DNA from 3 places in the Pseudoalteromonas sp. APC 3691 genome. Region 1 is predicted to be linked to each of the others. Evidence: predicted binding sites of a transcription regulator. Region 1 holds the regulator's gene; each other region holds the start of a gene.
The links. Region 1 encodes ArgR, which controls arginine synthesis, uptake and breakdown. Its sites were predicted from a motif close to ANTGAATANNTATTCANT; they were not measured.
Positions count from the first base shown of each region.

Region 1 (10,338 bases):
TCAATCGTCACAAAATATCGAGCTAGTGCATTTTTTGTTGTACAATCTGCGCCGTTCACACATAAAAATTGGCTCGGAGATCAATGGATATAAAAGCTATCCAGGCGTTAATCGAAAGCGATATGAATGACGTCAATCAACTTATACATGCGCAAATGCGCTCAGATGTGGCGTTAGTTAATCAGCTTGGTTTATATATAGTTAGCAGTGGCGGCAAACGCGTTCGTCCAATGCTGGCAATTTTAGCAGCCAAAGCGCTCGGTTATCAGGGTAAAGATCACATAACACTTGCAGCAATTGTTGAGTTTATTCATACAGCAACGCTATTGCATGATGATGTTGTAGATGAATCAAACTTACGACGTGGCACGCCTACAGCAAATGCTGAATTTGGTAATGCTGCTAGCGTATTGGTTGGTGACTTTATTTACACTCGTTCATTTCAGCTTATGGTTGGCCTTGGCAAAATGCAGGTTATGCAAGTACTTGCCGATGCAACAAACATTATTGCTGAAGGTGAAGTATTGCAGTTAATGAACTGCAACGACCCAGATACGACCGAAGCCAGTTATATGCAGGTTATTTACTCTAAAACAGCTAAGTTGTTTGAAGCAGCGACAGGGCTTGCTGCCATTATTACTGAGCAAGATCAAAGTACTCTCGATGCACTAAACCTGTACGGTATGCATTTAGGTACTGCATTTCAGTTAGTGGATGACGTACTTGATTACAATGCAGATGCTGAGCAGTTGGGTAAAAATATTGGTGATGATTTAGCTGAAGGCAAACCAACGCTTCCACTTATTTATGCCATGCAACATGGTAGCGAGCAGCAAACACAGCTTATTCGTGATGCAATAGAGCACTGTAATGGTATGGAGCATTTAGAAGAAATTTTATCGGCACTAAAGCAAACTAATGCGCTTGAATTTACAATGCAAAAAGCAGAGCTTGAAGCTGACAAAGCTATTGCGTGTTTAGACTTTTTAGCTGAGTCTGACTATAAGCAAGCACTCATAAGCCTTGCTCGTATTGCGGTTGACCGCGACCACTAGTTTTAACTAGTTACACAGTGTGACATTAATTCTGAGTAATAAAAAAGCCTGCAAATGCAGGCTTTTTTGTTATTCTACTTTGGCTATTACGCCATGAAATCAACACCTTCTTTGATGTCTTTTTTCAGTGTTTCAAGCATGTCATTTTTTGCTTTTGTTTCAAATGCGCTTAGTTCGCCGTAAGAAAGAATTTCTTCTACGCCGTTTTTACCTAAACGTACTGGATGTGCAAAGTACTCTGCATCGCCATTTTCAACAGCAACGTAAGCGTAATCTACAACTTCTTCACCCTGTAGGCCTTTAACTAAAGACATACAAAAACGAGCTGCAGCAGCACCCATAGATAGCGTAGCTGAACCACCGCCTGCTTTAGCATTTACAACTTCAGTACCCGCATTTTGGATACGTGGAGTAAGTGCAGCAACTTCTTCATCAGTGAAAGAAACACCTTCAACTTGAGAAAGTAGAGGAAGAATAGTTGTGCCTGAGTGACCACCAATTACTGGTACTTTCACAGTTGCTACGTCTACGCCTTTAAGTTCAGCAACAAATGCTTCTGAACGAATAACGTCAAGCGTAGTAATACCGAATACGCGTTTAGCGTCGTAAGTACCTGCTTTTTTGAATACTTCAGCAACGATTGGAACTGTGCCATTTACTGGGTTAGTAATAATACCTACTAACGCTTTAGGACAGCTAGCAACAATGCCTTCTGCTAAAGTTTTGATGATACCAGCATTTACATTAAATAAATCAGCACGATCCATACCTGGTTTACGTGGCATACCCGCTGGGATAAGAACGATGTCAGAACCTTCAAGCGCTTTGTTTAATTCGTCTGCGCCAAAGCCTGCTACTTTAACATCTGTTGGGATGTGAGAAAGGTCAACCGCAACACCTGGTACTACTGGTGCAACATCATAAAGTGATAATTCAGAGCCAGCTGGTAAGCCTGTTTTTAATAATAAAGACAACGCTTGGCCGATACCGCCTGCAGCACCTAATACAGCAACTTTCATTGGAATTCTCCGTAATTTGAGGTAGGAAACATTTGTGGCTCTTAAGATAATGAAATTAGCGACTAAAAACAAATTTATCCTGTCTATTTCAAGTATATTTTCGACCATAGTCGTAAACTTTTGTGATTTAACGCATCAAACTGGCAAGTTAACTAAACAACTGCTGCATAATTATTCATTTTTGTGTAGAATTTGCGGCATAAATAACAAAAACGAATAAAGACTATGCAACCACAAGATAAACAAGAAGCACTGGTAAAAGCATTTAAATCACTATTAAAAGAAGAAAATTTTGGCTCTCAAGGCGAAATAGTTGATGCGTTAAAAGATCAAGGTTTTGACAATATAAGCCAAAGTAAAGTATCACGCATGTTAAGTAAATTTGGCGCTGTACGCACACGCAATGCCAAACAAGAAATGGTTTACTGCTTACCTGCTGAAATGGGTGTGCCTACGGCTAAAAGCCCATTACGCCAATTAGTAATCGACATTATGCACAACGAAATGATGATCATCATTCGTACCAGCCCAGGTGCTGCTCAGCTTATTGCACGTTTATTAGATTCATTAGGTAAAGCAGATGGCGTACTAGGAACTATTGCCGGCGATGACACTATTTTTATCGCTCCTGCTAAAATATCTGAAATAGATGTAACTCTTGAACGCGTTCGCATTTTATTTGATACGGTTTAATAGCAAATTAAATTTGTTTTAAAAACCCTATTGAAGGTGCAAAGAAAGTAGAGCCCATATCGGCTTGAGTAAAATCAAGCCAGTGGTCGTAGCAATCCCCTTCCCCTAAACGACTATTAAGTACTTTTTCAAACGCGGTGCCCGTACAAGCGCATGTAATTGATAACATTCCCTGCTCATACACGTCGCCATAAGGCATGCTTTGATTTAATAGTAGCGGTTGTCCGTCTCCGTCTTTTAGCTCACTTCGCGAAGCATGGCTGGTTTCGATCGCTGGGGTAATTAGCGTGTTATCAAGACGCGTACGTCCCATTATTTGCTCTTGCTCACTCAATGATAAATGCTGCCACATAGTTAAATCATGTTTATAACGCTGAACATGAATATAACTCCCCTGATCTTCAAAGCTACCAGGGTTGCTGATTAAAGCCGTAGCGCGCTTTTTTCTTCCATGTGCGGTGTCGCCACCATAAATAAAACCGTTAAAATCACGACCATCTAAAAAGCGAAAATTCCGAATTTGCTCCACCAGCTCAACATCGGGGGCAAATAATTTTAAAATTTGCAGCGCAAATAAATGGTTAACATCTTCACGGTCAGAGCGAATTTGCACAAATAAATCACACGGTTGTACACTCATTTGGTGATCGCTATGGGTTATATTGGGAAAGCTCTGTAATTCGCTTGGAATGTATTCAGGGAGGATATGCGGCCAGTATTGCGCACCAATAGCAACCATACAAGAGAGCATTGATTCTGAAAATTGATCGCTAAACTCTTCTTCTATAGCGCTTACTTGTTTTAACTTTGCGCGAAGTGATTCGTCTTGACCATCAAACACATTAAAAAATAAGTGCAAACCGTGTAAGTTTGCTTCAGCACAAATCCCTGATTGCGCTTGCGCCATTGTTATTCCTTAGTTTTACAGATAAAAACACAGCGAATAACAAATTAATTACGATTCGAAAAAATTCACCGTGTGAGGTTTTATTTTTATTATAACCTGATCATTATTTTCAAATGACTGGCCATATTGTGCAGCAACTTCAATTTCTTGTTCATCAATAACAAGCGAATAAACATACGCCGAACCAATAAAGCGACGACTTATGATTGTAGCTCGCTTGCTGAATTTGTCACTTTGGTTATCTGCCACTAATTCTATTTGATGAGGGCGCACATATATAAGCCCTGCACTTACATTATGCTTACTCTCAACATAAGATTCGACTAAACCAAATGGTGTTTTATATTCAGTTGCGGTTAACACTTCTGCGCTTAAGTATATGCCCTGACCCAGAAACTCTGCAACCTCCTTTGAACATGGAGCTGCAAAAAGCTGCTCAGGCGTGCCTTGTTGCTCAATTTTACCGCGATGCATAATGGCAAGTGTATCTGAAAACGCAAACGCCTCTTCTTTTGAGTGTGAAACAAACACAGCAGATACTTGAGTTGCCTTAATAATTCGACGTATATCGGCAATTAATTCAAAGCGTACTTGTGTGTCGATGTTTGAAAAAGGCTCATCAAGGAGTAATAAACTAGGTTTATAAGCTAATGCACGAGCTATAGCGACGCGTTGCTGTTGGCCACCCGATAACTGATGTGGAAACCTGTCAGCACATCCAATTAAATGCACAAGCTTAAGCATTTCATCAACGCGTTGCTGCTTTTGAGCTTTGCTCATATTACCAAGCCCGAATGCAATATTATTTGCCACCGTTAAATGCGGAAACAACGCATAATCTTGAAACATCATGCCGATGTTACGATGCTCAGGTGAGACAAAAGATTGCTCATCACTCACTAATTTACCGTCTATAAAAATAGACCCTTGCTTGGCTTCAATTAAACCTGCAATCGCCTTTAATGTGGTTGTTTTGCCGCATCCACTCGCCCCGAGTAGACAAACAATTTCATCTTTACCCACTGTTAAATCTAAATCGTGAATAACCTTTGTGCCGTTATAGTGATAGCTCACGCCTTGTAAAATTAAACTACTCATTTAACTACGCTGCTCCATAGAACGATTAATAAAATACAAAGGAATAAACCCAACAATAACAATAAATAATGCAGATATTGAAGCAAGCTCTAATTGCTCATCACTCACATACTGAAATACATGAGTAGCTAAGCTTTCAAAATTAAACGGTCTGAGCAATAGCGCAGCTGGCAACTCTTTCATACATTCAATAAATACCAATAAGGCAGCAGTGAGTAACCCTCTTCGCAGTAAAGGTAGATGCACTAAACGCAGCGTTTGCCCTTGGCTTTTACCCATTGATTGGCTTGCCATATCAAGTGATGGACTAATACGTAAAAAACTCGACTCAATTGCTCCGTGTGCAATGGCGTAAAACCTAACAATATAAGCAATAATAATAGTAAGAATGCTACCTGTAAGTAGTAAGCCAATGTCTAAGTTATACTTCTCGAGCGCTGTGTTAATGGTGTTCTCTAATAATGTAAGAGGTAATAAAACCGCAATAGCGAGTACAGTTCCTGGCAGCGCATAGCCTGTGCTTGCTAAACGACCAGGAATAAGCGGATACGTTTGCTTTGCAACACGCTGATAAAAAACCACAAAAACACTCAATGTAATGGTTATAACACTTACAACTCCCGCCACCTTTAAACTTTGCCAAGCGTAACTAAAAAACTCTACATCCCATGCTTTATCAAAGTAGGTAATGGCATAATTTATAAGTACTGCAATAGGAATTACAAAAGCGATAAGTAAAATAAAGCTACAAAATCCCGTTGCGAGCCAAGCAGACTTTCCTTTTAATACATAGAGAGATTCACTATTTACACTTGATTGTCGCTCAAATACCGCTTGGTTTCGGCGACTAAAACGCTCTGCCATTAATGCTAAAAATAACAGAAGTAACATCACACCCGATATTTTAGCGGCCGCTGTAAGTGAGTAATAACCAAACCACGTATCGTATACGGCGGTTGTTAATGTACTTACGGCAAAATAACTCACTGTTGCAAAGTCGGCCATGGTTTCCATACTAATAAGTGCAAGGGCCGCCACAATTGCCCCACGAGAGAGTACTAAGCTGACTTTAAAAAAGCTTTGCCCAGGAGATAGCCCCATTAACTGACTAGCTTGTACTAATTTGAATGACTGCTCGCGAAGGGCTGTTTTAAAAATTAAAAATAAATACGGGTAAAGTACCAAGGCAATCATAACTATGGCGCCGGGTAATGTTCGTATATCAAAAAACCAATAGTCGTTAGGTGATTGCCAGCCAAACCATTCTCTCAATGCTATTTGCACCGGGCCCGCATAATCTAATAAATCAGTGTATACATAGGCAATAATATAGGTGGGCATAGCAAGGGGTAGCATAAGTGCCCATTCAAACTGTTTTTTACCCGGGAAACTACAGTAAGCCGTTAGCCACCCAAGTGGCAAAGCTATGGCGCAGCTAAGGACGCAAACACCTAAAACTAACAATACGGTATTGGTTATGTAATCCCAAAGCACGGTATCCCACAGGTGAGAAAACACCTCAGAGCTACCTTGTAGAGATTCAAAAAGAAGAAAAAACAACGGGGCCGATAGTATTAAGCCAGTCGACCACGCAAAGAGCTGCCATTTAGACAGCTTAAATTTATTAGTCATTAAAGATCGAACTTCACCTCATCAATTAGCTTAAGTGCTAACGGACGATATTTACTAATCTCATCAAGTGGCAAGCTGTCTTCTTTAAAGCTACCCCAAGAGGCAACCAAAGTTGATAATTCAACACCCGACTTAACTGGATACTCCATATTTAATGAGGCATACATGTTTTGTGCTTTGCTGTCGGTCATATATTCTATGAGCTTTAATGCATTTTCAGGGTTTTTAGCGTATTTGGTAATAACCGCACCCGATACATTTATATGTGAGCCACGATTAACTTGATTCGGAAAGTTAATATTTACGGCCTCTGCCCAACCTTTTTGTTCTTTATCTTCTAGCATTTTGCCAAGGTAGTAACTATTACCTAATGCCAAGTTACATAAACCTTCTTTAACAGCTTTAACTTGAGCACGATCGTTACCTTGAGGCTTGCGTGCTAAATTAGCCTTAACACCTTCAAGCCACTCTTTAGTTTGCGCTTCACCATGGTGTGCAATCATAGAAGCCACTAAACCTAAATTATATGGATGTTTGCCAGAGCGCGTACAAATTTGTCCTTTGTATTTAGAGTCTGCTAAATCTTCATAAGTGAGCTTAGGTAACTCACCAACTCGCTCTTTTGATGAATACACATTACGCACTCGCTTAGTAAGCGCAACCCATTGGCCATCACCGTCACGAAAGGCGGCTGGAACATTATTATTTACACTGTCACTTTTTATAGTTTGTGTTAATTTTAAATCTTCTAATTGAATAAGCGCGCTAAAGTTAGAGGTTAATACTAAATCAGCTTTACTGTGCTTGCCTTCGCGTTTAACACGCTCAATTAGCCCTTTTTTAGCAAAAACAACATTGGTTTTTATGCCTGTTTGCTTTGTAAAGTCTTCTAAAATTGGCTGAATTAAAAACGGTTGACGAAAAGAGTAGATGTTAACAACATCGTTTGCAAAGACTGGTGCCGATGCAACTACCCCTAAAACAAGTGCAAATACTTTCTTCATTATTCCACCTAAATAACTGTTATTATCAACGAATTCTACCGTGCTCATTCTAAAAGTGCACACTTTAAATAAATGTAAATATGTAAATAACGCCCAAAAGGAAATACGGTGTAAGAGATGTCTTACGGATGTGACAGCTAATGAGTAAAAAACAAGATAAAAAACAACCTAAAAACAGTTAAACACATGAATTATATGAGATTTATTTTTATTGCTATTGCAAAAACACTAATTGAATGTAGTTTTATCTCTATTTTAGTTGCTCTATTGCACTATAATTTACGCATCAACCAAGCAATGACGCTTATTGAGTAAAAGGAAATGGACTGCTTACTCAACCAACCAATGATTAGGTTATCAGGACAACACGGATTTTAGGACAGGCTCAGGATGAGTATCACAACGCAATGTTGTAAAAAGGACAGCGTCAGGAAGATGCGAAAAGGATAATAACAAGGCTAAGTTGTTCAACAGGATGTTGAAGGAATAAATGGACAGGCCTTTAAGGCAACACAAGGGATTGGTTAAAACAAGGATACACTAGGAAGTGTAATTAAGGATTTGGTAATAGTATTTACCCTACAGGATGTTTAGGAATTAAAGGATACAGGCCCGGACGGTCTACATTACATAGAACTAAAAAGTAATATAGTAATAAACATGGATTAGTGAAAATTGGAGTTGATTAAGTTCAATTGCAGGATGCAGAAAATTAGAAGATTCCGCAAGCGCGCCTAGAGATAGAGCGCGCTTTTCTTTGCCTAAAATTTGGGTGAGTAAAGCACTGAGCAACTATCACTAATCTTTACTGAGTAATATCGCGTCACAGCAAATCAATGCTAAGACCTTAAAATACTTTATTAATATTTTAAATTTCGCTAAGTTTTTTATTAATTGCGCCGATAACTAAATAACGCAAGGATCATAAATACTCAATGGATATGAATTTTAAAACATCTCAAAGTAATACCTTTTTATGTAAAGTATCAGACGCAAGTACAGCAAAACCAATTGGTGTATTTAGTGCCCAAACCCCCAGCGAAAATCCCTATAAAGCTTTATTTAACCCCAAAGGTTATAACTTTTTAAATATGCCAATGAGTGAGTTTAAAAATATACTTAACGAAATTATTCAGTTAGAACGCGACATTCGTATTAGCAAGTGGGGTGAGGGTGCTCGACCTGATGAGTTTAGTTATCAACTTAATAGAATAGCAGACGCAATTGCAACGACTCAATTTAATGGCAAAATAGACATTAACTGCTACTTTTTAAAACGAGTTGAAGAAGCAAAAGAAATGATTGGTGAAGACTGTATCTCGTTTATTCAAGTGCATAATAGTATAAGTCAATTGTATAATACTGTTTTACAATTAACATCTGAAGAAGGCTTCAGAGCAATTCAAAATAAAGCACTTGCTCACTTAAAAAATCAGCAAGCATTTGCTTAACTTCGTAAAATTAACCTTCTAGCGGTCGGCCCTTGTTGCGCTTACCCAATAAATACGCATCACGAAACTTAATAAAATGCTGCTCTAATTTTGTCGATGCATCCATTTCGCCCGCAAGTGCTAATACCATAATAGCCACTTCAGCAGTGCCTAGTTGATGTGCATGAGGGGCTACACGTAATCGGTAATCAGACAGTTTATCAGCAGTAACAGAAAGTACAGGCAAGTTATCTAAATAAGGGCTTTTACGAATCATTTTCTTAGCTTCGCGCCACGTACCATCTAAGAATATAAATAGCGGCTTTTTACCTGATTCAATACTCACTTCTGTAATGGCTCTGCCCTCTTCTACATCTTCTGCGGGAAAGACGACCATAGGCTGATACTGCGAATCATTTATTAAAGCTAAAAGAGCGGGATTAGGATCTGTTCTATCCCATCTAAATGCGTGGTTATCTGGCACTATTTCAGCAATTAAACGCCCTGTATTAGAAGGTTTAAAGCTTTCATTATGATACATCAGTAAGCATACAGCGGCCTTACAATCTGCGTGCTCAACACCTTTACAAATACAGTAGTGCTTAGCAATCAGGCATTGTTCACAACGATCTAATTTACCGCCTCGAGCATTAAACTCTCGACGAGATTCACTTATTTGTTGAGCGCGTAATGCTAGAACTGAGTTTTTCACTGTATTTACCTTCAATTAATTAAGCGCGCATTGTAACGACTTCTTGTTATTTAATCTTATATTTATCCAAGTTAAAAATAGACATAAAAAAACCCAACCGAAGTTGGGTTTTTAAAGCAAATACTAAAAAGTTAAATTACTTCTTTTTAGCTGCTTTTTTGTTTGGTAAATCAGTGATTGAACCTTCAAAAATTTCAGCTGCAAGGCCGATTGATTCATTCAATGTTGGGTGAGCATGAATTGTAAGCGCTAAGTCTTCACCATCAGCACCCATTTCAATACCTAAACCGATTTCGCCAAGCATTTCGCCCGCGTTAATACCGATCATAGCACCACCGATTATACGGCCACTTTCTTTATCAAAGATAAGTTTAGTAGAACCTTCAGTACGAGCAGATGCAATTGCACGACCAGATGCTGCCCACGGGAATACCGCAGTTTCAACTTTTAAGCCTTGCTCTTTTGCTTCTTTCTCAGTAACACCTACCCAAGCGATTTCTGGGTCTGTGTACGCAATTGAAGGAATACATTTAGGGTCGAAGAAATGCTTCTGACCAGAAATAACTTCTGCAGCAACATGACCTTCATGAACCGCTTTATGCGCAAGCATAGGCTGGCCAACTAAGTCACCAATTGCAAAAATATGGCTTACGTTAGTACGTAATTGCTTATCAACATTAATAAAGCCACGCTCATCAACGTTTACGCCCGCTTTTTCAGCATCAAGTAAGTTACCGTTTGGAGTACGGCCAACTGCAACAAGTACTTTGTCGTAACGTACTGGTTCT
Region 1 is NZ_JASDCB010000009.1:30,706-41,043, forward strand. It holds gene ispB (octaprenyl diphosphate synthase) at 84-1,055, shown strand; gene mdh (malate dehydrogenase) at 1,142-2,074, opposite strand; gene argR (transcriptional regulator ArgR) at 2,300-2,767, shown strand; gene QL998_RS04830 (Dyp-type peroxidase) at 2,775-3,674, opposite strand; gene QL998_RS04835 (ABC transporter ATP-binding protein) at 3,723-4,772, opposite strand; gene QL998_RS04840 (iron ABC transporter permease) at 4,773-6,404, opposite strand; gene QL998_RS04845 (Fe(3+) ABC transporter substrate-binding protein) at 6,404-7,408, opposite strand; gene QL998_RS04850 (hypothetical protein) at 8,344-8,859, shown strand; gene QL998_RS04855 (tRNA-uridine aminocarboxypropyltransferase) at 8,870-9,550, opposite strand; gene lpdA (dihydrolipoyl dehydrogenase) at 9,687-10,338, opposite strand, start outside.

Region 2 (10,338 bases), on a different contig from region 1:
TTGCTTGTCGAGAAAATCCTAAACGCTATTTTATTTTAGTAAATAAATTGATAGGACGTTACACCCCAACTTCACCTAAAATAATGAGACAAACTTACAATCAACTAGCTGAAAAGATAGGTGAGGGGCCTCAAACCTATGTTGTGAGTTTTGCTGAAGCTGCAACAGGATTAGGAGCAGGTGCTGCTGACAGTTTGGCCCACATTCAAAATGATGATGTTTATTTTCAGCATACTACAAGGCATAAACTAGATGAAAAATTATGGTTTACTGTAGATGAAGAGCATAGCCATGCAGTTAATCACATGTTTTATCAACCAAGTGAAAATTTATTAAGCTCTATAATTAAATCTAAACGACTTGTTATAGTTGATGATGAAATTACTACTGGGCGTACTATCAAGGTTTTGCTTTTAAAAATACTTCCTTACTTACCCGATTTAGAAGAAATAGTTGTTACGTCAATTGTCGATTTAATGGGTGAGCAAAACTATTTACATGACTTGAATTTGGATGTTCCAATTCGCTATGTTTCCTTACTTAAGGCTAATATTAGTTTAGATAAAGACCCAGACTTTAACCCCCAACTCCCTGATAAAGTAAACTCTAAGCTTACTAATGGGGCATCTGTAAACGACACGGGTAGATGTGGTTTACTAATGCCTTATAAAGAAAAAATAAACAGCATTAGTACATCTCAAAGTACGGTCGTTATTGCGGATGGAGAGCATCAATACATTCCGTTTCTATTAGCTGAAAGGCTTGAAAATGAAGGCGTTGAAGTTGTTTTTCAATCAATTAACCGATCACCAATATTGCTGTGCGATACAATCGTTAATAAGCATAGAATTGCTACAGTAGAAAATGATAGTGAACATTATTTGTATAATTTCTTCCCTGAAAACAAATCAATATTTGTTGTTAGTGAAAGAAATTACGAAGGACTACTATTTACAGATGAGGTTAAATACCACGAATGGAAATGCTAGCGTATCACACTTCAAGGCTATTTGTATTTACTGATTTAGACGACACACTGTTTAAAAGCCTTAAAAGTGACGTATCTATTGTAGCAACAACAAATAACGAAGGTGAATCTCAAGGGTATTCTTCGCTACAGCAGCAAAAACTACTTAATGTTTTTGAAGCAGCAGGTGGCGTATTTATACCGGTGACAGGCAGAAGAACAAATTCGTTTTTAAATTGTAGCCTACCTGTTATTAAAAACACACCGTATGCAGTGGTATCACATGGCGCCATTATATTAGATCAAAATCATACATTGTTAGAGCAATGGCATGAATTTATTAAAGTAGAGTTTAATCTAGCATTGTGGGAAAGCGAGTTAGTAAAAATGTTTGATCATGTACATAATCATTTTACAGCATTAAGTGATGCCGTGCGGGTAAGGCTTATTGTTGACCAAGGTATAACTGCTTATGTATGTGTTAAAGTATCGAAAGGTGATTACAGTGAAAATAAAGCTAAAGATGTTGATTTGTATTTAAAAAGCATACTTCCTAATGACATGTTATTACACAGTAATGGACGTAATTTTGCGATGTTACCACCTTACGCAAGAAAAGAGGTCGCTGTTAAGTTTATTAAAAATAAATTGCAGATTGGAGAGAATGACACGGTGTTTAGTATTGGCGACAGCATCAGTGATTTACCTTTTATGAAAGAAGCTGATTTTTTAATTGTTCCTGACGGTTCACAAATTCTTGATAGGGAATAAAATCAATGAAAACACCATTAATTGGTAGTTATCCAGAGCATGATTGCATGTTTTTATTAAAAAAAATAAAACCAGAATTTCATTCGATCGAAGACAAAGAGCGTTTAATTCAAACAGGTAAATTACATTATTCTCAGATGGTTAGCCAAGAAAATAGACCAACTCCTGAATATGAAAAATTATTTCATGATTTAACAGCAAAATATAAGTATAAATTGGCTAAAGAAGTTCTCAATCTATCATGTCTAATTTCTGAAAATATTAAGCAAGATGTGTGTATTGTTTCTCTAGTTAGAGCTGGCACACCTATTGGCGTGCTTGTTAATAAAGGTATAAATAATTACTCACAATATAATTCAACCCATTATTCAATTAGTATTGTTCGTGATAAAGGTATTGATGTTAATGCATTAGATTACCTTATTTTTGATTTAAAAACACCTCCTCAAAGTATTGTATTTATTGATGGCTGGACTGCTAAAGGTGTTATTACCAAAGAGCTTAAAAAAGCGATTGCGGAATATAATATTAGCCGTAAAGTTAATATAGGCAATTCGTTATATGTTGTCTCCGACATCGGTGGAACTGCTGATTACTCAGTAACTTTTGAGGATTATGCAATTCCCAGTGCATTAATGAACTCAACCGTAAGTGGTTTGATTAGTCGCTCAGTTATTAATGATCAGATTAAAAAAGACGACTTTCATGGCTGTATTTCATATGAACATTTAGCTCAATACGATTATTCAAATAAGTTTATTTCAGAAGTATCTAATTGTTTTAAAGAAACAGATTATAAATTATCAGCTGTGCCAGATGAGCAGCATAGAGAAACGCGTAATCAGCTAACGCAAAGTTATATTGGTTTGCTAATGAATAAATTTAATGTAACCGATATAAATAGAATTAAACCCGGTATTGCTGAAGCAACACGAGTAATGCTTCGCCGAGTACCAGATCTTTTGATAGTGAATGATGCGAATAACCCAAACACCACACATTTAATTACTATAGCCAATGAAAAAAGCATTGAAGTGTGTGTACTTCCTGATATGCCTTTTGGTGCTTGCGCACTTATTAAAGATGTAGGTTAGGTATGAAAAAAATTGCAATATTTGATTTTGACGAAACACTAGTGAAAGAAAACTCTTTGAGCTTTTTATTCAAATATTTTCTAGGTAGAAGGCCTCTATTTACTTATCTTTTACCCATTGTAGCAAAGCGAAAGATTTCTAGGGAAATTATAAAAAATGAGATTAAACAGCATTTTTATAAACTTTCTTTAAACAATAAAAGTAACGAACTGGTATTTGAAGCGGGTGTAAATACAGCCGAAAAATTAACCCCGATTAAATCTGTGCTAGATCGTATGATGACATTAGATGCTCAAGGTGTGGAAATATGGATTATTACCGCTTCACCGCAATTTTTTATCGAAGGCATTGTCAATAAACTGAAGTGGCCAGTTGAGAGAGTAATAGGTACACTCTTAAAGGAAGATGATAATGTACTTAATGGCTTAATTGGTACAGAGTGTCAAATTGAAGAAAAAGTGGCGCGATTTAATGCGTTAATAGCAGATGAAAAATTAACGTGTTTAGTCAAAGAGGCTTATGGTAATTTGCCTGCAGACATACCGATGTTAGAGCTTGCTGAAAAAATGTTTTATGTTAAAAATGGACAATTAAGTCCATTTATAAATATCAATGGAGAATAGTATGAGTTTTTGGAATAACGTTAAAGAAAAAATAAGCGATGCAAACGACAGTCTACAAAAAAACATCGGACAATTTAAAAACAAAAAGTTTGCAGATGCTTCAATGGCTATATGTGCTTTAGTTGCAGCGGCTGATGGCGATATTGACGCAGATGAGCGTAAAAAAACAGCTGGGTTTATTGTATCTAACGAATCTTTAAAAGTTTTTTCTGCTTCTGATTTAAAAGAGAAGTTTGATTTTTATTGCAACAAATTAGAAGCCGATTACGACTTTGGTAAAATAGAAGCAATTCAAGCTTTGAGTGTTTTAAAGGGTAAGCCAGACCAAGCACGCGCATGTATTCAGTTAGGTATTATTATTGGCGGTGCTGATGGCGATTTTGACGCAGACGAAAAACGTGCAATTAAAGACGCTTGTAATGCGGTAGGTATTCCTGCATCTGAGTTTGATTTATAAATCAGTAAATGAAAATTATTGTGCAGATAAGATAGTTAATAAATATGTGAATATATTAATAATGACAAATATTAGTTCTATGTTTAATTGCTTATCTATGCATGAGATTTTTATTACTTAATAAGGAGCTCATTATGAGACGTTTACCTGTATACCTATTATTAGACACATCTGGCTCTATGTATGGAGAGCCGATTGAATCAGTTAAAAATGGTTTACAAACCCTACTTTCTTCACTTCGTCAAGACCCTTATGCGCTTGAAACTGCTTTCTTATCAATAATAGAATTTAACACTAAAGCTATCCAGTCAGTACCACTGACTGATTTAATGTCGTTTCAATCACCCGATTTAATACCTTCAGGTACTACATCACTTGGCGCTGCACTTACCTTACTTGCCAGTAAAGTGAATGAAGAAGTTAAAACAACAACGCTTGACGAAAAAGGTGATTGGCGCCCACTTGTTTTTGTTTTTAGCGATGGTGGTGCAACTGATGACTTTCAAAAAGGTATAGATGATTTAAAAGCAACTCAAATGGGTATTGTAGTGGCATGTGCTGCAGGTCACCATGCAAAAATAGACGAGCTTTCAAAAATTACTGAAAACGTTGTGCATCTTGAAAATGCAGACTCCAATGCGATTTCAGCCTTTTTTGAATGGGTATCTGCAAGTATTTCTACAAACTCTCAAAAAGTCGAAAATGGTGAGTCAGAAGCCTCACAACTATCGGATCTTCCTCCGCCACCACCTGAAATTAACTTAGTTGATTTAACTAAGAAGTAGGAGTGACTAATGAGTCGACGTTTACCTGTATACCTTTTAATAGATAGCTCTGGCTCTATGCAAGGAGAGCCAATTCATGCTGTTAATGTGGGTATTAGCGCAATGCTTAGTGCATTACGACAAGATCCTTATGCACTAGAATCTGTCTATATATCTTTAATTACATTCGATCGAGAAATAAAAGAGCTTTTACCTTTAACACCTCTCGAAAGTGCACAATTCTCGGAGATTGAACTACCCAAATCAGGTGCTACCCATATGGGTGAAGCACTTGAGTTTGTGGTTGATAAAGTTTCAAAAAATGTAATTAAATCCTCTGATACCACTAAAGGTGACTTTAGACCCATGCTGTTTATTATGACAGACGGGTCACCATCAGATTTAATGGTATTTAAAGAAAGTCTACCAAAAGTCAAAGCAAGCAACTTTGCTGAAATAATTGCGTGTGCGGCGGGCCCTAAGGCAAACCCTGAGTTTTTAAAGCAATTAACGAGTAATGTTGTTGTCTTAGACAACATGGAAAGTTCGGCATTTTCACAATTTTTTAAGTGGGTAAGTGACTCTATTGCAGCTGGCTCTATGAGTTCAGGTGTTGATGGACCATTAGAAAACTCACTACCACCTCCACCGGCGGAGTTTCAAATCGTATTATAAGGAAATAACATGCGTAGATTACCTATTTTTTTTGTTATAGATGTATCTGAGTCTATGACTGGAGAGCCTATTGAGTTGATGGAAAAAGGCATCGAAAACATTGTTTCTTCTTTACGTCAAGACCCTCATTCATTAGAAACTATTTTTATTAGTGTTATAGCATTTGCTGGTAAGGCTAAAACAATTGCGCCTTTAATTGATTTGATTTCTTTTTACCCTCCTAAAATTCCGGTTGGTGGTGGTACGTCTTTAGGTGGCGCATTAAACGTATTAATGGATGAAATAGATGCCAATGTAAATAAAACCACCTATGAAGAACGTGGTGATTGGGAGCCCATTGTTTTTCTTATTACGGATGGAAAGCCAACAGATGATCCTAGCCAGGCAATTATACGTTGGCAAAGTAAGTACGCTACAAATGCCAGTCTTATTGCTATTACATTGGGCTTAAATGCAGATATAAATATATTAAATCAAGTAGCAAATCCGGTACTAGCACTAGAGAAGACAGATAAAAATCAATTTTTTAAATTTATAGAATGGGTCAGTGCCTCTGTTAAAGCACAAAGCCAAATGATAGAGATTGATAACAAAAATCCCCCCGTATCTTTAGAAAAAGTTAGTAATGCTGGCTTAACAGTAATGGATAGTACAGGCGAGGCGAGTGCGTCTGATTCAAGTTGCGTAACGTTAACAGGCCGTTGTTCAAGCAACCGTCGTCCTTATTTAATTAAATACGCCAAACCAAAGGTTGTTGAAAGGATGGAGCGTTTTATTCAAAATCATCAGTATTATCATCTCGAAGGCGCATATAAATTAGAAGAAAGTTACTTTGAATGGTCCTCAGATGACTATGTTGCAGAGCAAGTTGATACATCTTCTCTTGATGGCATTCCGCCTTGCCCGCAGTGCGGTAATCAGTCAGCTTTTGCTATGTGCGGTTGTGGTAAATTGTTGTGTATTGGTGATGAGAATATCGTAATGTGCCCATGGTGCGAAACAAACATTAAATTTAGCCAAGGAAATAGTGAGTTCTCAATTACGCGAGGGCAGGGCTAATGAGAAAAGTAAAGCTTGAACAAACATTATTAGAGACTCTATACCAAGCTTCACTCACAAATACAAAGAAGTCATTTGTACAAAAGCGTGCTAATCAGTATTTAGATCGAATTGTTATACAACACCATATTAATGCATTGCTTAAAGAGCTTGCGCCATTGGTGGAAAATGACAAAGGTATGCGTCGCTTAACAAGATTAGAGGGCGGTAAATTGGATAAAAAACAGAATAATTTAAATGTAGATAAAAAAATTCCGCCGTTAGTTATTAATTTACGCCTTCCTAATCTTAGAGTGAATACCGCGTTCTCAGAATCGATATCCCTTGAGAGTGAAACTGATGCAAAAGTCAGCTTTTTTCAAACTAAAAGTATTGATGAATTTGAGGGCATAAACTTTGATGCTGATAAACTAACGTTTTTTGGTACTACGGACCAGATTGGCGATTATAAGTTTGATTTATACGGCTCAACGCCACTCGCTAATGGTCAGGTCCAGGGTGTGGTTGTAAGAGTAAAAGTAACTTTTGTGCCAGACCCAAGGTCACTTTGGAAAAATATCCCCTCAGATGACACAGCCCGTTTTCATAAACCAGATACTTACCATGCTTATTGTGAAAATAGCAGCATGTTATTAATGGGGAGCAGTGTAAGAGGTCGCTCACATGCTCACAAAGGTATTCATCGCGATGATGATTTTAAACTTTACTGCGATGATTCATCTGAATGGGTTATTAGCTGTGTTGCTGATGGAGCAGGTTCGTGCAAATATTCTCGCCAAGGCGCATTTGTAGCGGTGAACAGTGCAACCAATTCACTTAAAGAATCTTTAAATGGTCATTATGGCACTGAACTTGAGAGAGCATATAACGACTTCTCTAACGAGAATAGCGAAGAAAACCAAAAGTCATTACTAGAAGCTTATCAACATACCATTGTTAAAGCCGTTTTTAGCGCTGCAAAAGCGATACATAGTAGTGTTGATGCAAACCAAGGCGACAGTGTAAAAGACTTCTCTACAACGTTAATACTTGCCGCACATAAAAAAGTTGAAGAGGGTTATCTTGTTATCTCTTTTTGGATTGGTGACGGTGGTATTGCAATATATGATAAAAATAAAAAAGTAGTGTTAATGGGCGAACCAGATAGTGGTGAATTTGCTGGGCAAACACGATTTTTAGATAATAAAATATTTGAAGATGGAAGTGTTTACAGGCGCGTAAAAATGGATAAAGTTGAGTCCATGAGTGCGCTTATTTTAGCTACGGATGGGATCACGGATGCGTGGTTTGAAACAGAAAAACAGCTAGAATCACTACTTCATTGGGATAAGTTATGGAATGAGCTAGAACCGCATATTACGAACAAAAATCGCGAAAGTGGATTACAAGGGTTAACTCAGTGGATGGATTTTTGGTCTAAAGGTAACCATGACGATCGTACTATTTCTGTTTGCCTCGTTAAGGAGTGATTTATGGCAGTTGTTAAAATAAATGCACTTGATGGCTCTAAAGTAGAGTATGTAGACGAAATTATTGGCTCAGGAGTAATGAAAGATGTGTACTTTAGCCCTTGCAAAACATATGTTGTCGCTTTTTATAGAGATAAATTAGACGGTGCAAGCATAGAGCGACTTGAAATGATAACGGGTCGCTACCGTGAAAGTATTTTTCAGCATGAAACCGGTGATTACTGGAAAAGTTTTTTTTGTTGGCCAGAAAAAATAATTGAACATAATGGTCTTACAGGCATTGTAGTGCCATCGTACCAGGCTCATTTTTTCTTTGATTATGGCTCAGTCAATAATGATTTTTTAAATATTAAAGGTAAAGAAAAACAAGGTAAATGGTTTGCATCTGCTAACAATCAAAATCGCTTTTTAGATGAACGTGAAAAAGGAGATTGGTCTAAATATCTTAAAATATCTCTTACTATTGCTAGAGCCGTTCGTAGATTACATGCAGCAGGGCTTGCTCATTCTGATTTGAGTTATAGAAATGTGCTTGTTTCACCTGTAGAAGGGCTTGCAACCATTATTGATGTAGATGGATTAGTTGTACCAGGAAAGTACCCTCCAGACGTAGTAGGCACACCTGACTTTATTGCACCAGAAGTTGTAGCCACAGCACATCTATCTAAAACAGATCTAACTAGGTGCTTACCCAATATATCAACAGACAGACACGCGCTTGCTGTATTAATTTATAACTACTTATTATTGCGCCACCCCCTACGAGGCGATAAAGTAAGAGATTTAGATCCTCAAAAAGATGAAACGTTATCAATGGGCGAAAAAGCTTTATTTGTTGAGCATCCTACAAACGCTGATAACAGAATAAAAGTAGAAAGAGTAAAACCAACCGAACTGCCATGGAAAGACACTAATAAACTACCTTACTCAATTACCGGCCCTTACATAAGTAAGTTATTTGAAAGGGCTTTTATAGAAGGACTTCATGCACCTCAAAAAAGACCAACTGCAGATGAGTGGGAAAGCGCGCTAATTAAATCGATTGATTTGATTCAGCCATGCGTTAATGCGGAGTGCAAACAAGGCTGGTATATTTTTGATAATACACTCTCACCAACGTGTCCTTTTTGCAGTACTAAATACATAGGGTTGCTTCCCGTTATTAACTTTTACTCTGAAAGAGAAAAAGGGCGCTTTGTCTCTGATGATCACAGGCTAATGGTTTATACAAACCAGTCTTTATACAGATGGCACACCAATCGTTTTGTAACACCAAACGAAAGGTTGAAGAACAGTGATAAAAAGCGACAAGGTTATTTTGTTTTTCATAATGACGTCTGGTATTTAGTAAACGAAAGCATGGCAAACTTAATTAATGCATCAACCAAAGAAAGCTACCCATTGGGCAGCCAAATTGAAATTACTGAGGGCATTAATTTACTAATTGGTAATGAGAGAGGCGATCGATTGCTGAATATTCAAATGGTTGATAGTAAATAATATTTATGGACTAAATCTATACCAGTGTATATAGCAATTTAAATAGCAACTTTTTATATAAAGGACAAATGATAGAAAAAAGTTTGTTTGCTGTTTGCTGCTGGCGCTGGAATGGACTAGCTTAGCTAGTGCTATTTTGGCGCATATTTCAGGTATGCTTGATTTACACTTTAGTAGTTGGCTTTTAATGTAGCAGCAGGCTGTGTTGTCTCATTAATAGTACCTAATTTAAAAGTTAAAGTAGCACTAATTGGTGGCGCAATCGGTCTTCTTGTTATGAATCTATGCGTATTCTATATGATGAGTGCTGTGATTAGTTTTATGGTAGTAGTACCAGAAGAGAGGTGTTGAGGAAAAATCAATTGATATACATTAAAGCCAGTTGGAATTAGACTAGAATACACAATACTCACGCTCAAAGGATAGACTCGCCCTTTTTATTATCAATTAGTAAAATCACCATCGGTTTGTTAAGCTTTAGTGAGGAATTATGAGCTTACTCAAAGCTTATTTTAATTATGGAGTAATTTACTAATGAAAAACCCTATTGTATCTTTTCTAATGCTTAGCTTTATTACTGGCTGTTCAGCCTAAAACACGCCATTATTGCTGGTGAATCTGAATTTACAGGCGATAAAGCGTGTCGAAACTATCTTAATGATCAAGATATCCTCGCTAAAAAAGCATAATATCTTAGTTCTATAAATTAAAATTGTAAGTCACCAAAAATAATGATTAGCTTATTAACTCATTTATTATATGTGATGTATTTAAACGAAATAGGTACCAAAAATCATAATGAAAGCATCTACAATTTCACTGTTAGCAACACTTATTTTCTCTGCTGCCTCTTCAGCAAACCAAGAAATCGACTCATTTAGCAAAGCTAAACGGCTTCTAGAAAAGCAGGTTTATAATAATCATCGTATTACACTTTATTGTGGTGCGACATTTGACGT
Region 2 is NZ_JASDCB010000008.1:78,955-89,292, reverse strand. It holds gene QL998_RS04620 (phosphoribosyltransferase domain-containing protein) at 1-989, shown strand, start outside; gene QL998_RS04615 (HAD hydrolase family protein) at 977-1,738, shown strand; gene QL998_RS04610 (cysteine protease StiP family protein) at 1,744-2,832, shown strand; gene QL998_RS04605 (HAD family hydrolase) at 2,835-3,455, shown strand; gene QL998_RS04600 (TerB family tellurite resistance protein) at 3,457-3,912, shown strand; gene QL998_RS04595 (VWA domain-containing protein) at 4,047-4,697, shown strand; gene QL998_RS04590 (VWA domain-containing protein) at 4,707-5,351, shown strand; gene QL998_RS04585 (TerY-C metal binding domain-containing protein) at 5,361-6,410, shown strand; gene QL998_RS04580 (PP2C family serine/threonine-protein phosphatase) at 6,410-7,879, shown strand; gene QL998_RS04575 (kinase) at 7,883-9,379, shown strand; gene QL998_RS04570 (endonuclease) at 10,178-10,338, shown strand, end outside.
Region 2: a site for ArgR is predicted at 3,999-4,016, ahead of QL998_RS04595 (VWA domain-containing protein). Genes of this name have one in related genera too.

Region 3 (10,338 bases), on a different contig from region 1:
CGCATCCAAACGCCTTCCATTAAAAAGCAGTTTTGTTGTTTTGCAAGCTCAGTGAGACTTTGCAACTGCTTAGCATTAACGGTAATTGGTTTTTCGCTTAGCACGTGCTTATTGTGTTTTAAGCATTGGGCTATCGTTTTAAAGTGTTGATCGTGGGTATTGGCAATATAAATAGCATCTATATTTGGGCATTGCATAAGAGCTTGATAGCTTTCATAGCCTTGAATATTGTACGGTGTGGCAAATTCTTTAGCGCGCTGCTCACTCGTTGATGCAGCGCCAATAAGCTGTGCATCACTGCAATGCGCAATGCTTTTAGCAAAGGTGTGAGCTATATTGCCACACCCAATAATTCCCCAATTAACCTTTGCCATGCTTATTCCTTAAGTTTATTTAAAAAGACGTTATTTGTAATCCTGAACCCGCTGAACATACGTAAATATCAGCATTTAAGTTAAAGCGTTCAAAGTAATGCTTTTCTACCGCTGCTTTAATTAGTGGTACTTCCGCATCACGACATAAACATACAATTGCGCCACCAAAACCACCCCCTGTCATACGAACTGCGCCACGCTCGCCCATCGCTTCTTTACAAATTTCTACTAAGCCATCGGTTGCAGGTACGGTTACTTCAAAGTCGTGTTTAAGTGATTGATGCGATGCTGCCATTAGCGTGCGAAGTGCATCCATATCGTTATTTTGTAGTGCAGTAGTTGCTGCAATTACACGGTCGTTTTCGCTAATTACGTGGTGTGCACGTTTATATTCGTTTTCGCTTAATGTCGCTTTTACTGCTTGCAGGCCAGCCATGGTGGCTTGGCGAAGTGTTTCTACACCCATTTTTACAGCAGCTTGTTCGCAGTCAATACGGCGCTGGTTGTATTCGCTATCAACCAACTTACGCGGGTAGTTTGAATTAACAATAACAATATTTAAATCATCAGGAACTTTAACTGATTTGGTTGCGAGGTTTTCACAGTCGATTAATAGTGCATGACCATTCTCGCCTTTAGCTGAAATAAGCTGATCCATAATGCCGCATTGGCAATGCATAAAGTCGTTTTCGGCTTCTTGACCAAATAGCGCAATTTGCTCTGGCGGTAAACCAAGCTGTGCAATATGGTTAAACATACCGCCTACAGCAACTTCTAGTGCGGCCGATGACGACAAGCCACTACCTTGCGGTAAGTTGCTGTCAATAAGTAGGTCGGCGCCACGCAGTGTGTAGCCCGCTCTTTTAAGAACATAAGTAACAGCACGAATGTAGTTACCCCATTGCGACTGGCCTTCAGTGATTTCTTCATCAACGCTAAAGCTGTCTTTTTCGCCAGGGTAATTTAAAGAATGCACAGTAATAATATTGTCGTCGCGCTCTTTAAACATTACTTGGGTACGAAACTCTAACGAACACGGTAAAACAAAACCATCGTTGTAGTCGGTAAATTCGCCAATAAGGTTTACACGCCCCGGTGCTGCTGCAATACCTTGAGCAGGCGCGCCATACAGTGACAAAAATTGTTGTTGGAATTCGTTAAGCTTCATCTGTGTGTCCTGCTGTATCTTTATAGTGTGTTGTACTGGCTGCTTTTAAAATAGAAGCAGCGGTTTCTGCGCTTAAATCGCGTTGGCTTTCGCCTAGCATTTCGTAGCCTACCATGTGTTTTTTAACAGTAGCAGAGCGAAGTAGCGGCGGATAAAAGTGTGCATGCAAACGCCAATGTTGCTCATCAGAGCTTCTATCAGCAGGTGCATTGTGCCATCCCATTGAGTATGGGAAGCTGCAATTAAATACGTTGTCGTACTTAGTGGTTAATACTTTAAGTGCCTGAGCCAAAGAGTCGGTTTGCGCATCGTTTAGCTGGCTAAAGTTTTGAATGTTATCTTTAGTTACTAGCATTGTTTCAAACGGCCACGCTGCCCAAAATGGCACAACAACAAGCCAATGTTCGTTTTCAAATACAACACGTGTTTGATCTGCTTGCTCTTTTTGCGCGTAATCGGCAAGCATGGCTGTGCCATGCTTTTTATAATAGGCAAGCTGCTGGTTATCTTCGGCTTCTATTTCGGTTGATAAATGCGAGTGAGCCCATACTTGGCCGTGAGGATGAGGTTGCGAACAACCCATGATCTCGCCTTTATTTTCAAAAACTTGTACGCATTCGTACTGCTGTGCAAGCTCTGTGTAATTTTGTTTCCAGGTTTTTACTACTTCGTGCAATGCGTTTTGGCTAAGCTCTGGTAGTGTTTTATTATGCTCTGGAGAAAAACAAATTACGCGGCATTCGCCGCTGGCTTCGTCGGCAATAAATAAATCGCTGTCTGATTCTAAGCTTTGTAATTGCTCGCTGGCATTAGGCGTTAATGCGCCAAAATCATTTCTAAATACGTGTGTGTATTTATAATCAGGGTTACTGTCACCATTTGCACGGGTATTACTTGGGCAAAGTGGGCAGCTTTCATCGTGTTTTGGTAGTACGTTTTCGTTAACGGCTTCTGTTGCGCCTAACCATGGGCGGTTATTACGATGTGGTGACACTAATACCCAACGACCCGTTAGCGGATTTTTACGTCTGTGAGTACTTTCTAATAAAGCCATATTAACTCTCCAACCCACTTGGGTAATTAGTTTGCCAGCGCCATGTGTCGTTTGTCATGTCGCTAAGTGTTAGTTCTGCGTGCCAGTTAAGTGTGTTTTGCGCTTTTGTGGCATCGGCGTAGTTACAGGCAATATCACCTGCACGGCGCGGTGCAATCTTATACAGAATATCTTTATTGGCTGATGCGCTAAATGCTTTAATCATATCAAGCACAGAATAACCTTGCCCGGTGCCTAAGTTGTAAGCATGAAAGGCGGTATCTGTTTTATGCTGCATAAATGCCGCAACATGACCTTTCGCTAAATCTAAAACATGAATATAGTCGCGCACGCCTGTGCCATCTTCGGTGTCGTAGTCGTCACCAAAAATATTAACCACGTCGCGTTTGCCTACTGCAGTTTGAGCAATAAAAGGCATTAAGTTATTAGGAATACCATTAGGGCTTTCACCTAATAAACCACTTGGGTGTGCACCTACTGGGTTAAAATAACGAAGCGCAATACCCATAAATTGACTGTTGGCATTACATACGTCTTGCATGGCTTGTTCAACCATGACTTTAGTCCAACCATAAGGGTTAGTTGCGCGTATAGGATGCTTTTCGTCAATAGGGAGGTAGTCTGGCTCGCCGTACACCGTAGCCGATGAGCTAAATATAATATGGTTAACGCCTTCATCTTGCATGTTTTGTAGCATGCTTAATGTGCCCGACACATTATTTTGATAATAACGCAGTGGTTGCTCAGTTGATTCGCCAACGGCTTTTAAAGCCGCAAAGTGAAAAACAGCTTCGGCTTTAGTCTGTTTTAGGGCGAGCTTAAATTGTTGCTCGTCTTGAATGTCACCTAAAATAAACTCAAACCGAGTACCTGTAATCTTTTCGAGTTGGTCAAGTACCCGCGCACTTGCATTAGACAAGTTATCATAAATAACAGGTGTAATACCTGCTTCATGCAATGCAATACATGTGTGGCTACCTATGTAACCCATGCCGCCAGTAACTAAAACTCTCATATTATTTCTCGAAAAGTGTATTTATATGATAAATACTACTATTAAGGGGGTTTAAAAACAATAGTTATGATTGCTGGGTAATTCAAATAAAAGCATAAAAAACATTCAGCTTAAACACTTACCTGCCTTTTAAAGGAATGCTTTTATATTAACTAACATAGGCTTAGCTTTATCAATTAATTCTATAAACTGATTCAACTATTGGCCTAATTATCAGCAGTAAGTCGGGGTGCTAATATAGCGAAAATAAAGTAAGGAGAGATCAACATGAACAAAACAATTTTACTTACCGGCGCAACCGATGGCATTGGGCTAGAAACGGCAAAGATGTTATTAGCACAAGGTCACACCGTATTATTACATGGCCGCAGCCAAGCAAAGCTAAATGCGCTACAAGTAGCTTTAACCGAGCAATACCCAAATGCAAGTACACATACTTATATTGCTGATTTAAGCGATATGAGCCAAGTTCAAACTTTGGCAAAAAATGTATTAGCCGATTTGGCCGAAAATAATAACCAGCTTGACGTACTTATTAATAATGCAGGCGTTTATCAATTAGTTGATGCTACAACAATTGACGGCCTTGATGCTCGCTTTGTTGTAAACACGATTGCGCCATATCTTCTTACAAAACTATTGTTACCTGTTCTTGGTCATGATTCGCGAGTGGTTAATGTGTCATCAGCTGCGCAATCAAGCGTTAACTTAAATGCACTTATAGGTAACACTGAACTTTCTGATAGTGCGGCTTATGCACAAAGTAAATTGGCTATTACTATGTGGTCGCGTCATTTAGGGCTTGAGCTTAAAGATACTGGGCCATTAGTTGTATCGGTAAACCCTAAATCGTTACTGGGAAGCAAAATGGTAAAAGACGCTTACGGTATAGATGGTGGGGATTTAAAAATTGGCGCAAATATTTTTTGTCGCGCAGCGCTTAGTGATGAATTTAAAGATGCCGCAGGCCTGTATTTTGATAACGATACAGGACGCTTTGCGCCTCCTCATGTTGATGCACTTGATAATGCTAAAAATCAACAACTCGTAGATACGTTAGACAGTATTTTAGCACAGCTTAAATTAGGTAAAGCATAATGAAAAATCATGTTACCTGGACAGTACAAGGCCAAATTAAAGAAGGTAAATACGATGAGTTTTTACTGGTAATGGCACAATTAGTTACTTTGGCTAAAAGTGAAGCGGGCACTTTAATGTATGAGTGGACAGTAAGTGAAGACAAGCGCAATGTACATATTTACGAGCGTTACCAAGATGAAGATGCTGCTAAAGCGCATCTTGCTGGTTGGGGCGAAAGTGGCCCACTATTTTTAAGCGTAGTTGATATGGATAAAGTAACGGTATTTAGTCAATTATCAGAAGAGTTTGCACAAGCCTTTGCAGGCCCAAGCAGTGTATTTATGAAACCTGTGGGTGGCTTTGTAAAGTTTTAGAGAAAATACCCATTGTTGATCTAAAGAGCTCACCTCATCAGTGAGCTCTTTTTTTAGTGGCATTACTGCTCTTGCTGCAAGCGCTCGTATAGCCAATCTTTTAATTCTGTACGTTCGTGTTTTAATAGATGCATTTGTTCATCGCTTATGGGCGCATCTTTGAGCTCTAACACTCTAATCTCTTTATCTAGCTTGTCGTACTTATCTGCTTTTTTTGCAAATTCAGTATCGCTTTCATTTAACTCGGCAATGGTCTTTAAGTACTCTGGAAAGTCATTTGTTAATGAGTGGTCTTCGCCTAACATATTCGCTCCTTAGTAGGATATAAATGAGCTCACAAGTAAGTGAGTTGTATAAGTGAATTACTGCCTTTCATATAATACACTGGGGCTTACATAGATATAATTCAACCATCGAGCCGCTAATTTGATGTAGCACAAGCAATCTGTTTATTTTGCTCAGTAAGGCATTTCACCAAAGTATTTAATAGTGCGATCAATAAATGCACGTACTTTAGAGGTCAATAATTTATTGTTGGGGTATACAGCCTACGTAGGTGTGTTAACTACTCGCGAAAAGCTTAAAACTCGATATTATTGCTCAAGGTGCAAGGAATCTCTGGCTTGAGAGAATAAATTTAAATATCACCATGATTTAATACGTTAATAAATCTCTTAACCAGAGTTCGGGTTAAGTGAACCAGTACCCACTAAAGACTTTAAAGAACTTTTAGCAAAAACAGTTAATTTTTAACGCTTTTTGCTAATTTATGTTGGCTAGTTAATAGTGGTAGAATGCAACGCTTAGTACCGCTTGCGTGAAGTAAGTGGTCAATAATTTATAAGGTTTGTTGTGTAATGCTGTTAATGATCGATAACTACGATTCGTTTACTTACAACTTAGTGCAATATTTTCAGCGTTTAGATCAAGACGTTTTAGTAAAACGTAATGACGAGCTAAACATTGCACAAATAAAACAGTTAAACCCGCAGCACATCGTGTTATCGCCGGGACCATGCACGCCTAACGAAGCGGGTATTTCATTAAATGTTGTTGAGCAACTAAAAGGGCAATATCCTATTTTAGGGATTTGCTTGGGGCATCAAACTATCGCGCAAGCTTTGGGGGGAGATGTAATTCGTGCTAAAAAAGTTATGCACGGTAAAACATCACCCATAGTTCACACTAATAAAGGTGTGTTTAAAGGTTTAGCTAACCCGTTAACAGTATGTCGTTATCATTCTTTAGTGGTTAAAGCGCAAACTCTACCTAAAGAGCTTGAAGTAACAGCATGGACTCAGACTGAGCAAGGCGAGTTTGACGAAATTATGGGATTACTTCATAAAGAATTAGCAATCGAAGGTGTGCAGTTTCATCCCGAAGCTATTTTAACTGCTCAAGGCTTAGAACTGCTTGATAACTTTTTAACTCGCTTCTAATGTTATAATACACATAGCATTTTATACTTTATTAATGGATGTCATGACTGAACTTGTAGCCCAGCAGCGTACTGCCAAAATACTAAGCCAACGAGCTCATGACTTATTGCTTGGGCATAGCTTTGCGCATCAGCAAATTGGTTTCATTCATACATTAGATATAGATTACGGCGAACCCATGAAGCAGCGTACCTTGCTTCAGGTTGAAGTGGCCGCACAGAATAAACGCCAGCAAAGCAGTACTGCACATCATAAATATCGCGCGCAAGCAAGTGAGCAACTACACAAAACAATTGAAACAGCTATATATAAGCAGCTCGAAGATATAGATGGTGTAATTCATAGCACCATAGGTATTGAAGATGGCATTGCCAATATACTCGATATATTAGCGGTAAAGTCGGCATCGGTAGGGCGTTTAGAGCCATTGGTTAATGATTTAAGCTGGTTGGGTAGGGAGTTAGTAACGCTCGTTAATTTACCTTACTATCGTAATCAACGTAGTAAAAACACGTCTGTAAAAGTAGATAAGCCATCGCTTGCTCTTCGCTATATTGGTCTTGATAACTTACAGCTAGTTATACCTACATTTGCTGCGCGTCATTGGATGCCACATAGCACCGAGCCATTTTCATTATTAAAACGCCGGCTACGCGACAGCGCGATGGCAAACGCGATTGCTGCGCAAAAAATTGCACAAATTAATAATGTGAACGACGTTCATGCATTTACCCTTGGTATGCTTTTAGATGTAGGGCGAATTGCATTGGTGCGTTTGTACTTAAAAACGTTTGAGAAAGTATGGCAACGTAAAGTGCAGTTAGCCCGAAATGAAAACCAAAAAGATTTACACACCGCATTATTAGAGCTACAGCCCGACCCGCTATTTTTAACCACTCTACTTAGCAATAAGTCGATAGAGGTAAGCGCCAAAGTAATAGACAAAATGGCTTTTAAATATTTACCGTTTAAAGGTGTAATGCAGCAGCTAGTAAATGGGGTAGATAAGGGCGATACATTACTGCCGTTAACACAAGTAATGCTAAAGGCACGTTGCTACTCTCAATATCTTAATCTAAAAGAGCATCAACTTATTGAGCCTGACGAAACTCTAAGCTGGTTTTCGTACTTTAAGTTCACTAAAACGGAACTAAAAACCCTCCAATCGAGTAATTTTACCAATTTAGCTATTCAAATTGACTAAAAATCTGAATTTTTTGTTAATTTTTTTGCGACTAACCATTCATTCTCACTCTATTTTTATATTGCATATTTGCCGATTAAAGCGTGTGCGCCTCTGTACTCATGCGGTTAGTTGCCTAAAAATAAGCATAAATAGCTATGCAAATAGTTATTCACTATCTATGAAATAATATCTTTAGCCCTTTATTTTCAAGGGATACATGAAAGTTTTTAACGAGACAGATATAAGTAATTCTGAAATAATGTGCGTCTGAAAATTGAACCACAAAGCAATTTTGCGCAATTATCAGGTTACTGATCTTGCCTATAAAGTTGGTTACAAATATTAACCAAACACCTATTTTGATGTTTTGTGTTGCTCACAATTAAGAGGAAATAAAATGACAGTCAATCGCGAATTATTTGATCACGTAATGGTTCCTAACTACGCACCTTCAAGCGTAATTCCTGTTCGAGGCGAAGGCTCTCGCGTATGGGATCAACAAGGTCGAGAGTTTATCGACTTTGCTGGTGGTATTGCAGTTAACTGTCTTGGCCATTGCCACCCTGCATTAGTAGGCGCATTAAAAGAGCAAGGCGAAAAAATCTGGCATCTATCTAACGTAATGACCAATGAGCCGGCACTTCGCCTAGCTAAAAAAATGGTTGATGCGACATTTGCTGAAAAAGTTTACTTTGCCAACTCTGGCGCAGAAGCAAACGAAGCCGCGCTTAAATTAGCGCGTCGTTTTGCACTTGATAAGTTTGGCGCAGAAAAATCACAAATCATCGCGTTCAACAAAGGTTTCCACGGTCGTACATTCTTTACCGTAACTGTTGGCGGCCAAGCTGCATATTCAGATGGTTTTGGCCCTAAGCCTGGCGACATTATACATTGCGATTACAACGACCTAGCTGCTTTTGAAGCACTTATCAGCGATAAAACATGTGCCGTAATGATGGAACCTCTACAAGGTGAAGGCGGTATTGTTTCACCAACTGATGAGTTTGCTCAAGGTGTTCGCGATTTATGTACTAAACATAACGCACTGCTTATTTTTGATGAAGTTCAAACAGGTGTTGGTCGTACTGGCGATTTATATGCATACCAAGGCTTAAACGTAGTACCTGATATTTTAACTTCGGCTAAAGCACTTGGCGGCGGTTTTCCTATTGGCGCTATGATCACAACAACTGAAATTGCACAGCACCTTAAAGTAGGCACACATGGTTCTACTTATGGCGGTAACCCGCTTGCGTGTGCTGTTGCAGAAGCGGCATTTGATACAGTAAATACCCCAGAAGTACTGGCTGGCGTAAAAGAAAAAGCCGCATTATTTAATGAACTACTTAGCGCGGTTAACGAAAAATACAACGTATTTAGCGAAATCCGTGGCCAAGGTTTATTAATTGGTGCAGTAGTGAACGAGCAATACAAAGGTCGTGCAAAAGAGTTTTTAGTGGCAGGTACTGAGCAAGGCCTTATGTCACTAGTTGCCGGTGCAGACGTAGTACGTTTCACTCCATCTTTAGTAATTCCTGAAGCGGACATTCGCGAAGGTATGGCACGCTTTGAAAAAGCAGTAGCAAGCGTAGTAAACGCATAAGCGACTTAAGCCAACCAATTAAGGGCAAGCACCGCTTGCCCTGCAATTCCTATTTACCGTTATTTATAAGGGAGCAAGCGGACTCATGATGATCCTTCGCCCAATCCAGCAAAATGATTACTCAGCATTACTGAAAATTGCCCACGAATCTGGGCATGGTTTTACGTCTTTGCCATTAAACGAAGAACTATTGCAAAAGAAAATAGACCATTCTGTAAGTTCATTTGCTAAGCAAACGTCACAACCCGGTGACGAAGGCTACCTGTTTGTTCTTGAAGATAGCGAAACCGGTGATGTTGTAGGTACGTCTGCAATTGAAGCTGCGGTAGGGCTTGATGATGCATTTTATCATTATCACTTAAGTAAAGTGATTCACTCTTCGCGCACATTAGACGTATACAAAGCGGTTGATATTTTAACGCTATGTAACGACTACACAGGCGCTACAGAGCTTTGCACATTGTTTTTAAAAGATGGCTATCGTAAAAATTGTAACGGTAAGCTACTTTCCAAAGCGCGCTTTATGTTTATAAAGCAGCATCAAGAGCGTTTTGCACAAACAGTGATTGCAGAAATGCGCGGTGTGTCTGACGAAAACGGCAGTAGCCCTTTTTGGCAGTGGCTTGAAGAGCACTTTTTCTCAATGGATTTTCCAACAGCCGACTACCTAACAGGTATTGGCCAAAAGGTTTTCATTGCTGAACTAATGCCTAAATACCCAATTTATGTAAATTTGCTAAGTAAAGATGCGCAAGCCGTAATAGGTAAAGTACACGACAACACACGCCCAGCAATCGAGTTATTAAAAAGCGAAGGCTTTACGTTTAATGGCTACGTAGACATTTTTGACGGCGGCCCAACGGTTGAAGCAAAAGTAGATAACATTGCGACGATTCGTAATGCAAATAACTTTAACGTTGAAATTGGCGAAATGACTGGCGACACCATGGTGTTACTAGCTAACGAAAAGCTTGAAGATTTTAGAGCAACCGTTGCACCAATGACATTTGACGAGCGCGCAAAAAGCCTTATTTTATCGCAAGAA
Region 3 is NZ_JASDCB010000013.1:31,895-42,232, reverse strand. It holds gene QL998_RS06390 (Gfo/Idh/MocA family oxidoreductase) at 1-374, opposite strand, end outside; gene galK (galactokinase) at 394-1,542, opposite strand; gene QL998_RS06380 (UDP-glucose--hexose-1-phosphate uridylyltransferase) at 1,532-2,596, opposite strand; gene galE (UDP-glucose 4-epimerase GalE) at 2,598-3,611, opposite strand; gene QL998_RS06370 (SDR family NAD(P)-dependent oxidoreductase) at 3,879-4,709, shown strand; gene QL998_RS06365 (antibiotic biosynthesis monooxygenase) at 4,709-5,065, shown strand; gene QL998_RS06360 (YdcH family protein) at 5,128-5,370, opposite strand; gene QL998_RS06355 (aminodeoxychorismate/anthranilate synthase component II) at 5,923-6,504, shown strand; gene QL998_RS06350 (HDOD domain-containing protein) at 6,548-7,708, shown strand; gene QL998_RS06345 (aspartate aminotransferase family protein) at 8,088-9,293, shown strand; gene astA (arginine N-succinyltransferase) at 9,379-10,338, shown strand, end outside.
Region 3: a site for ArgR is predicted at 7,835-7,852, ahead of QL998_RS06345 (aspartate aminotransferase family protein). Genes of this name have one in related genera too.